Regions from separate parts of the Aeromonas sp. FDAARGOS 1416 genome, predicted to be linked through region 3. Evidence: riboswitches for the same ligand, from Rfam matches in the RefSeq annotation. Region 3 holds a riboswitch; each other region holds the start of a gene.
What was found. Region 3 has a riboswitch for cyclic di-GMP ahead of I6L46_RS17195 (immunoglobulin-like domain-containing protein). Riboswitches for the same ligand answer to the same signal wherever they lie in the genome.

Region 1 (2,200 bases), 1.0 Mb from region 3:
AACCCGTCTGACGGTCAAACCGGCCAGCAGCGGCGGTGGTTGCACGGCGACCGATCCGGATGCGGCCAACTGGCCAGTCTGGAAAGCGGCCAGCACCTATAACAGCGGCGACAAGGTGAGCCACAACCAGCTGGTGTGGCAGGCCAAGTACTGGACCCAGGGCAACGAGCCGAGCCGCACTGCGGATCAGTGGTTGCTGGTGAGCAAGGTGCAACTGGGTTGGGATGCCAATGTGGCCTACAACGGTGGCGAGCTCACCACCCATAACGGCCGTCAGTGGAAGGCGCAGTACTGGACCAAGGGCAATGAGCCCGGCAAACACGACGTCTGGCAGGATGTGGGAGCCGTCAGCTGTAAATAAGCATTGAATGGTGGCGGGGCATGCCAGTCATGCCCCGTTTTTTTCTCCCCGCATCTCCACATTCTGGCGGTTCTGCCAACCGGTTTCCCCCAGCTTCTCTCGTGTCCCTGCAAAGTGCTCACTCTTGCCTAGTGATTAATGCTCTCCCCGATAGCTGGCATCTGTGCCGCACGCTGCCCTTTGCCAGCCATTGAGGCTGTTGATAAGCCAGATCATCCCGGCCAGTGGCAAGGCATAAATCGTCAAACGAACAAATTTGTCGTATCTGGATAACCGGGTGCGTGAGGGCAATTCGCTGGGCATGAAGACACCTGCTGGCCATGCAAAGCGGCGATTATAAATTCATTAGTTGCGATACAGATGGGTCTTTTGTCGCATATTGTTCTTACTCATTGATTTTTCTCAATTTTGTGTGATGCGGATCAAAAAAATGGTGTGAGGTATCTGGTTGGAGGTGATGAGATTAGGTCTGCATATCCGGCTGTTTTTTAAACATTAATTTCTTGAAAGTGGGTAATTGTCGGGGTTGGTAACTGGTGGGCTGGCAATGGTCCGATTTGCTTACTTATCAGAATTACCCTACAGTCAATCGGCGATTATTTATCGCCAGAAATAATGTTGTGACAAGGGCAAACCGATTGAAAAGTCGGGACGCAAAGCTTCCGGTCTAAGGGTCAAGGCGACCTAGGATAGCGGGGCCACCACAGTAGAATGCAGGCTGCCCTTGCCAAGGGGTGGCCGTTTTTGTGTCACCTGTCGTGTTGCGTTGCCCTTTCGTTTTTCCCATAACGAAAAGGAAAGCAATATGCTAAGTCCAAAACCTGCACTGCTGGCCATGATGGTCGGCACCCTGCTCGCCTCCTCCGCCGCTTATGCGGCAGCTCCCGGCAAACCCGCCATCGGTTGGGGCCCCACCAAGTTTGCCATCGTCGAAGTCAACCAGTCCGCGACCGCTTATAACGAGCTGGTCAAGGTGAAGGATGGCGCCGATGTGACCGTCACCTGGAATCTCTGGAACGGCGATATTGGCCAGAGTGCCAAGGTGCTGCTGGATGGCAAGGAAGTCTGGTCCGGTCCCTCTTCCGCCGCGGGTACCGCCACCTTCAAGGTGCACAAGGGGGGGCGCTATCAGATGCAGGTCGCGCTGTGCAACGGCGATGGCTGTACCCTGTCTGATGCCAAGGAGATCGTGGTCGCCGATACCGACGGCAGCCACCTTGCACCGCTCAAGCCTGCCCTTCAGGAGAATAACAAACCCTATGTCAACAAGTCCGGCAAGGTGGTCGGCACCTACTATGTGGAGTGGGGGGTCTATGATCGCAACTTCACCGTGGACAAGCTGCCAGCCCAGAACCTGACCCATATCCTCTATGGCTTCACCCCGATCTGTGGCGGTGATGGCCTCAACGACAGCCTCAAAGAGATTTCTGGCAGCTTCCAGGCGTTGCAACGTGCCTGCTCCGGGCGCAAGGATTTCCAGGTCGCCATTCACGATCCCTGGGCCGCGCTGCAAAAAGGGCAGGGGTCACTGGTCGCCTGGGATGAGCCCTACAAGGGCAACTTCGGTAATCTGATGGCCCTCAAACAGGCCTATCCGGACCTGAAGATCCTCCCCTCCGTCGGTGGCTGGACCCTCTCCGACCCCTTCTTCTTCATGCATGACAAGGCCAAGCGTGACGTGTTCGTCGCCTCGGTCAAAGAGTTCCTGCAGACCTGGAAGTTCTTCGACGGCGTCGATATCGACTATGAGTTCCCGGGCGGCGATGGCGCCAACCCCAATCTGGGGGACAAGACCAAAGATGGTGAAACCTATGTGCTGATCATGAAGGATCTGCGCGC
Region 2 (2,200 bases), 1.1 Mb from region 3:
CTTGTGCGGTGACTTGCAGGCGGGCTTTGCTGGATTCGAAGGTGGGCTTGAGCTGGGTGCCGCCGTAGTACTCCTCGACCTTGGCTTCGAGGCAGAGTTCAGCCCCCGGTTTGATGTCTTTATATTTGGTCGCGAAGTCTTTGTCGTTCAGATATACAAAGATGCCATCAGAGGTGGCCGGATTGCCATCTCCCACCGGGTCAGTCAGATAGAAACCCTTGGTCAGGCTTTGGCCCAGCGTCGTCACGATACCGCGAACGTTGAAGGTGCCCGTGCTGATTTTACCGGTCACATTGCCGTTCTTGTCGGTCACGGTCTGGGTGGCCAGCGCGCTGGCGGAGCCTGTGCCCTGAATGGTCGGGATGGGAGTGAGTTGAGCCGGATCGGACGGGCAGACAAATGCCGCATGGGCGCCTGAGGATGCAAGTGCCAGCCCCACGGCCAGCGACAGCAGGGTACGAGTACCTTTCATAGGTGTTCCTTTTTTATTTTTGCCAGTGATTCCATAGCCTTGGCTCGTTGACCAAGGGCGCGCATTGTCACATTTCTGGCATGTCATACCAGTGAGCCAACGCACATTAAATGAATCTGGGAAGGTGCGGGAAAGCGTTTTTATGATCCCAGTAACGATATGATTTTTTTGATAATTCAATCAACTTTAACTCTGTGATCATGACGCTTTCGTGGCAGGGGATAATTCTCTTTGAGAATAAAGATTGAGGGGATCTTGTCGCCTTCCTATACTGGGTTCGTTCCTCACGGAACCCAGGTAAAGGGCAAACCGGCAGTGATGCCGGGGCGCAATGCTTCCGGTCTCGATCGTGGATCCAGATAGCGGGGTTTCCCTGGGTGAGGGGTGGTTTTTGTGGCAGGTCCATTGCCAGTTGTCTGCGCCCATCATGCAGGTTGCGATTGTTCTTTGCCTTGGTGACCAATGCCAAGACAAAACAAGGAAGATAACAATATGCAACAGCTCTTCAGACCCAGCAGGCTTGCCATGCTGGTCGCCCTTGCGGCTGCGCCCGCCTGGGCTCAGGCCGCTTATCCCGCCTATAAATCCGGTACTGCCTACAAGGCTGGCGATATCGTCAGCAACGTCGGTACCCTCTATGAATGCAAAGAATTTCCCTATTCAGGCTGGTGCGGGGCATCCCCCTATCACTATGAGCCGGGGGTAGGTGTAGTCTGGGCCGATGCCTGGAAGCCCTATGGTGGCGAGGTGCCCCCTCCTGCGCTCGGTGTGGCAGTCAGCTCACCGGCTGCTGGTGCCAGTTTTAATGAAGGAGCCAGCGTGGCGCTGGCAGTGGCCCTGAGTGGCCCAGTGACAGCCTTGGCCCGGGTGGAATATCTTGTCGACGGCACGCTGGTCGCCATGGCGAGCGCCTCGCCCTGGAGTGCCAGTTGGAGCGCCGCCGGAGTGGGGGCCCATACCCTCAAGGCTCGCGCGCTGGATAAAGATAGCAAGGTGCTGAGCGAGGCGGATTCGAGCTTCAACGTCGCCGCCGTGGTCGCGTCAGAGGCGCCCAAGGTGAGCATTAGCAGCCCGGGCAGCGGCGCCAAGGTGACCCTGGGTCGCAGCGTGGCGGTGAGTGGCAACGTCACAGATGCCAACAACGATGTGGCCAAAGTCGAGCTCTATGTCGATGGCAAGAAGATTGGTGAAGACACTACTGCCCCCTGGCAGGTGAACTGGACGCCGGATGTCAAAGGCAGTGCCGCCCTCAAGCTGGTGGCCACTGACAAGAGCAATCTGAGCGGCGAGTCGGCGGCAGTGACCGTCAATGTCGAGGAGGCCGCGCTGCCGCCCACCGGTGGCAACCTCTCTTGTGACATTCGCCAGATCTATCGTCCGGATGGTTACGAGTGCATGGGGGATGACCATGCTCGCCGGGTCATCGGCTACTTCACCTCCTGGCGCACTGGCAAGAACGGCCTGCCCGCCTATCTGGTGAGCGATATTCCATGGAACAAGATCACCCATATCAACTATGCCTTCGCGGCGGTGGATGAGCAGAGCCACACCATCAAGGTGGACGATGCAGCCACCAAGATGACCTGGGATGGTGTGCCGGGTGCCGAGATGGATCCTGAATTCGCCTACAAGGGCCACTTCAACCTGCTGTCGAAGTACAAGAAGCAGTATCCGGACGTGAAGACCCTCATCTCGGTCGGGGGCTGGGCCGATACCCGCGGCTTCTAC
Region 3 (2,200 bases):
GGTGGCTGACCGGTGACCAGATCCGTGACAGACGGTCATTTACCTCTTCCAGCGGGGCAATCAGGCTATCCCAGGTATGGGGATCACGCTGGGCCAGCACATCGCTGATCTTCTGCTTGCAGTCAGCAATCGCCTGAATCACGGCAGGTTGAACCTGCTCCGGCTTGATCTGGCTGAAAGGGGGCAGCGAATCCATTGTCAGCAAAGGGTTATTCATCCCGGTTACCTCTTGTTTGGTCTTGAACAGACCGCTTTAGCAGCTCTGTATGGCTTTCTAACATGTGGCCAAGCCACGCAATAATCAAGCGGGAATCCGCCGCAACCCTGTACTTTTCCTACCATTGCGACCCGGATCTCTGCCGTTGCTGCAGTTTTGCCATCAACAGCCAGTAACAAGATGAATATGTGGGCCTTTTTTGGCTCTTATCGCTACTTTCAAGGGGCAAAAAGCCGCCATTTACCGGCGCCACAGCTGCCAGCCAAGTACCGTCATGCTCAATCATTGAAACGGACAAAATGTGGCAACTGTAACAAATTATCAATATTTTTCAGTTAATTAGAATCAAAACCAACTATTGATTAATTTATTTTCAAGCATCTATCATAGGCAACCTGCCATGCAGGTCACTTGATTCTCTGTGCTGCACAGAAATCGGGTGAAAAAGGCAAAGTGACCCGAAAGGGCGCGACGCAAAGCCACCGGTCTAAGGGAAAACACCTATGACAGCGGGGCTGCCCCCGAGGACGTCCGGTCACAACCGACGCCCCATTTGCACCGTACGGAGAGACGATGAACAAACTCAAATTATCCCTGCTTGGCTGCCTGCTCGGCATGGGCGCCCCCATGGCATATGCCACCAGTGCCGGTCAGGCGATGGTCAACCCCCAGTCCGGCGTAGTGGTCGGCTATTGGCACAACTGGTGTGACGGCTCGGGCTACAAGGGCGGTATCGCCCCCTGCGTCAAGCTCGATCAGGTCAACCCGCAATACAACGTGGTCGATGTCTCCTTCATGAAGGTGTATGGCAGCGATCCCATCCCCACCTTCAAGCTCGACCCGGCCATCGGCATGAGCGAAAGCCAGTTTATCGAGCAGATCGCAGAGCTGAACCGTCAGGGCCGTGCCGTGCTGCTGGCGCTGGGCGGTGCCGATGCACACATCGAGCTGCGCAAAGGTCAGGAGCAGGCCTTTGCCGACGAGATCATCCGTCTGGTGGAGACCTATGGCTTCGACGGGCTGGATATCGACCTGGAACAGGCCGCCATCACCGCCGCCGACAACCAGACCGTGATCCCGGCGGCCCTGCGTCTGGTCAAGGATCACTACCGCTCCCAGGGGAAAAACTTCCTAATCACCATGGCGCCGGAGTTCCCCTATCTGACCCAGACTGGCGCCTACATCCCCTATATCCGCAATCTGGAAGGCTACTACGACTGGATCAACCCCCAGTTCTACAACCAGGGTGGTGACGGTATCTACATCGATGGCATCGGCTGGATTGCCCAGAACAACGATGCCCTGAAAGAAGAGTTCATCTACTACATGGCGGATTCGCTGAGCAACGGAACCCGCGGCTTCTACAAGATCCCCCATGACAAGCTGGTGTTTGGCATTCCGACCAACATCGACGCCGCCGCCACCGGCTATGTGCAGGATCCGCAGAAGCTCTACAACGCCTTCAACCGCCTGAAGAGCGAGGGGCAACCGCTGCGCGGCGTGATGACCTGGTCCATCAACTGGGACATGGGCCGCAACGCCGCCGGTCAGTCCTACAACGAATCCTTCATCAAGAGCTACGGCCCCTTCATCCACGATCAGGAGATCACGCCCCCGGTCGACAACGGCAAGCCGGTGTTCAGCGGCCTGAGCGATACCCGCATCAAGCAGGGTACCGCCTTTGATCCGCTGGCCGGTGTCAGCGCCAACGACAAGGAAGATGGCGACCTGACTGGCCAAATCCAGGTGGAAGGCTCGGTAGACAGCCAGCGCATCGGCCTCTACCCCCTCACCTACAAGGTGAGCGATCGCGACAACAACGTCACCGAGCAGGTACGTACCATCGAGGTCTACAGCATGAAGCCGGTGTTCAGCGGTGTCACCGATACCACGCTGGAACTGGGTACCGCTTTCGATCCGATCGCTGGCGTCAGCGCCCATGATGAAGAAGATGGCGACCTGACCGCCCAAATCAAGGTCAGC
Region 4 (2,200 bases), 500 kb from region 3:
CAGCGAAGTGACCGCTGTCATCAGCGCCATTTCGGAGCAGACCAACCTGCTGGCCCTCAACGCCGCCATCGAGGCAGCCCGTGCCGGTGAGCAGGGCCGTGGCTTTGCCGTGGTGGCCGACGAGGTGCGCCAGCTGGCCAGCCGCACTCGCCAATCCACCGAAGAGATCCAGAGCACCATTGCCCAGCTGCAGCAACGGGCCGTCAGTGCAGCCAATGCTATGGATACCAGCCGCAAACTGGCAGAGAGCAGCGTCAACCAGTCCCAGCAGGCGGGGCAGGATCTCACCCTGATCGTCAACCACATCCAGCATGTGAGCGACATGGCAACCCAGATCGCTACAGCCGCCGAGCAGCAGAGCATGGTGGCCGAGGATATGAACCGCAACGTCAGCGGCATCAACGACTCGGCGCTGGAGATGTCCCAGTCCGCCTCGCAACTGGCGCAGGAGAGCGAGTTGCTGGCCGGTCTCTCCCGCAGTCTGGATGAGCGACTTGCGGTGTTCAAACTGGGCAAGGAGTCAGCTGCAGCGCCAATGATGGCTCCCGTATCTCCCCCCTCCGGAGAGCAGCGCGCCCGTCATTGATGGCGTCAATCCGTGTCGCCTTGTCACCCAACCTGCCAGCCAAGCTGGCAGGTTTTTTTTACGTCAGCAACACGCAATCAACATGCATCTTATCGGCATATTCAACGTTGATCGGTGCCATTCACAGATAAGAGAACAATTTAAAAACAGCCAGTTAGAATGATTTTCGCGCCATTGAATGGTGCATTTAAACATTTAACTTCAAATAATTAATCAATGCAGTGCACAATGGTGATGGCCGAACATTTGGCCCATCACTAATCATCTAGTCATTTGGCAAACTGACCGAAAGGTCGGGACGCAAAGCCTCCGGTCTACAGACGTTTTGTCCAGGATAGCGGGGTTGCTACACGCAAGTGTGTATCGGGGAATCCCCAGGCCAACTGACTGCCCACATCTGTCGAACAGAGGAATGTATGGCAGCAAAAATCCAACTCAATCACATCGCAGCGGTGCTGGCTCTGCTGGCCAGCGGCAGCGCCCTGGCTCATGGCTACATCAGCCAGCCAGAGAGCCGCAACTATCTGTGCAAAACCGGCGGCAACAGCCAGTGTGGCGGCGTGCAGTGGGAACCCCAGAGCGTGGAGGGCCCTTCCGGCTTCCCGCAGAGCGGCCCGCAGGATGGTCAAATCGCCTCGGCGGGCAGCCCGCGCTGGAGCGAGCTGAACATCCAGACCAGCGACCGCTGGACCAAACGTGAAGTACAGCCCGGCCCCTTCGCCATCAGCTGGACCTTCACCGCAAACCACGTCACCCGCAACTGGCGCTACTACCTCACCAAGCAGAACTGGAACCCCAACCAGCCGCTCACCCGCGCCTCGTTCGACCTGACCCCCTTCTGCGTCATCGACGGCAACATGGTGCAGCCGCCCAAGCAGGTAACCCACAACTGCATCCTGCCGGAGCGCACCGGTTATCAGTTGATCCTCGGCGTGTGGGAAGTGGGCGACACCAGCAACAGCTTCTACAACATCATCGATGCCAAGTTCAAAGATGGTAGTCAGCCGCCGCTGGAGTGGAGCCAGTCCGGCACCATCTACCCCTCCATCGACCTCGCGGCAGGCGACAAGGCGATGACCCGGGTATTCGATGCCAACGGCGAGCGCCCCGATCTGCAAACCGTGCTGACCATCACCACTGCCGAACAGGGCCAGAAGAACAACTGGGCCCATGCCCTCGCCAGCAAGATCAACGCCGAGCAGAGCCTGATCCGCGCCGGTCAGCAAGGAGCCGATGGCCAGTTCAATCCGGTCTACGGTATGAACCCCGTCTATCTGCATCGAGACAGCAAACTGAAGCGGGTCGAGATTGACCTGCAACAGCAGCAACCGCCGGTGGTGGACAGTATCAGCGTCAGCGGTCTGGCCAGCGACTATGTGCTGGACAACGGCAAGGCAACCCTCGATTTCACCGTCACCGCACAGGGCGATCTGACCGTATCCAACACCCTCTATGACCACGGCGGCGTGGCCAAGGGTGAAAGCAGTGCCGACATCAAGGACAGCAGCCACACCTTCACCATGGCGCTGGAAGGGCTCAAGGCAGGTCACCACCAGCTGGTGATCAAGGCCACCCCGAAAGCGGGCGGCGAGACCATCCAGCAGACCATGGATC

Region 1: another riboswitch for cyclic di-GMP. It lies ahead of I6L46_RS12195 (glycosyl hydrolase family 18 protein); the one in region 3 lies ahead of I6L46_RS17195 (immunoglobulin-like domain-containing protein).
Region 2: another riboswitch for cyclic di-GMP. It lies ahead of I6L46_RS12145 (glycosyl hydrolase family 18 protein); the one in region 3 lies ahead of I6L46_RS17195 (immunoglobulin-like domain-containing protein).
Region 4: another riboswitch for cyclic di-GMP. It lies ahead of gbpA (N-acetylglucosamine-binding protein GbpA); the one in region 3 lies ahead of I6L46_RS17195 (immunoglobulin-like domain-containing protein).

The regions. Positions count from the first base shown of each region.
Region 1 is NZ_CP077301.1:2,736,521-2,738,720, reverse strand. Features, by position in the region: gene I6L46_RS12200 (glycosyl hydrolase family 18 protein) at 1-361, shown strand, start outside; cyclic di-GMP riboswitch class I at 980-1,067, shown strand; gene I6L46_RS12195 (glycosyl hydrolase family 18 protein) at 1,167-2,200, shown strand, end outside.
Region 2 is NZ_CP077301.1:2,723,139-2,725,338, reverse strand. Features, by position in the region: gene I6L46_RS12150 (ExeM/NucH family extracellular endonuclease) at 1-472, opposite strand, end outside; cyclic di-GMP riboswitch class I at 766-848, shown strand; gene I6L46_RS12145 (glycosyl hydrolase family 18 protein) at 998-2,200, shown strand, end outside.
Region 3 is NZ_CP077301.1:3,784,277-3,786,476, reverse strand. Features, by position in the region: gene prlC (oligopeptidase A) at 1-217, opposite strand, end outside; cyclic di-GMP riboswitch class I at 655-740, shown strand; gene I6L46_RS17195 (immunoglobulin-like domain-containing protein) at 791-2,200, shown strand, end outside.
Region 4 is NZ_CP077301.1:4,282,645-4,284,844, reverse strand. Features, by position in the region: gene I6L46_RS19545 (methyl-accepting chemotaxis protein) at 1-586, shown strand, start outside; cyclic di-GMP riboswitch class I at 852-937, shown strand; gene gbpA (N-acetylglucosamine-binding protein GbpA) at 1,003-2,200, shown strand, end outside.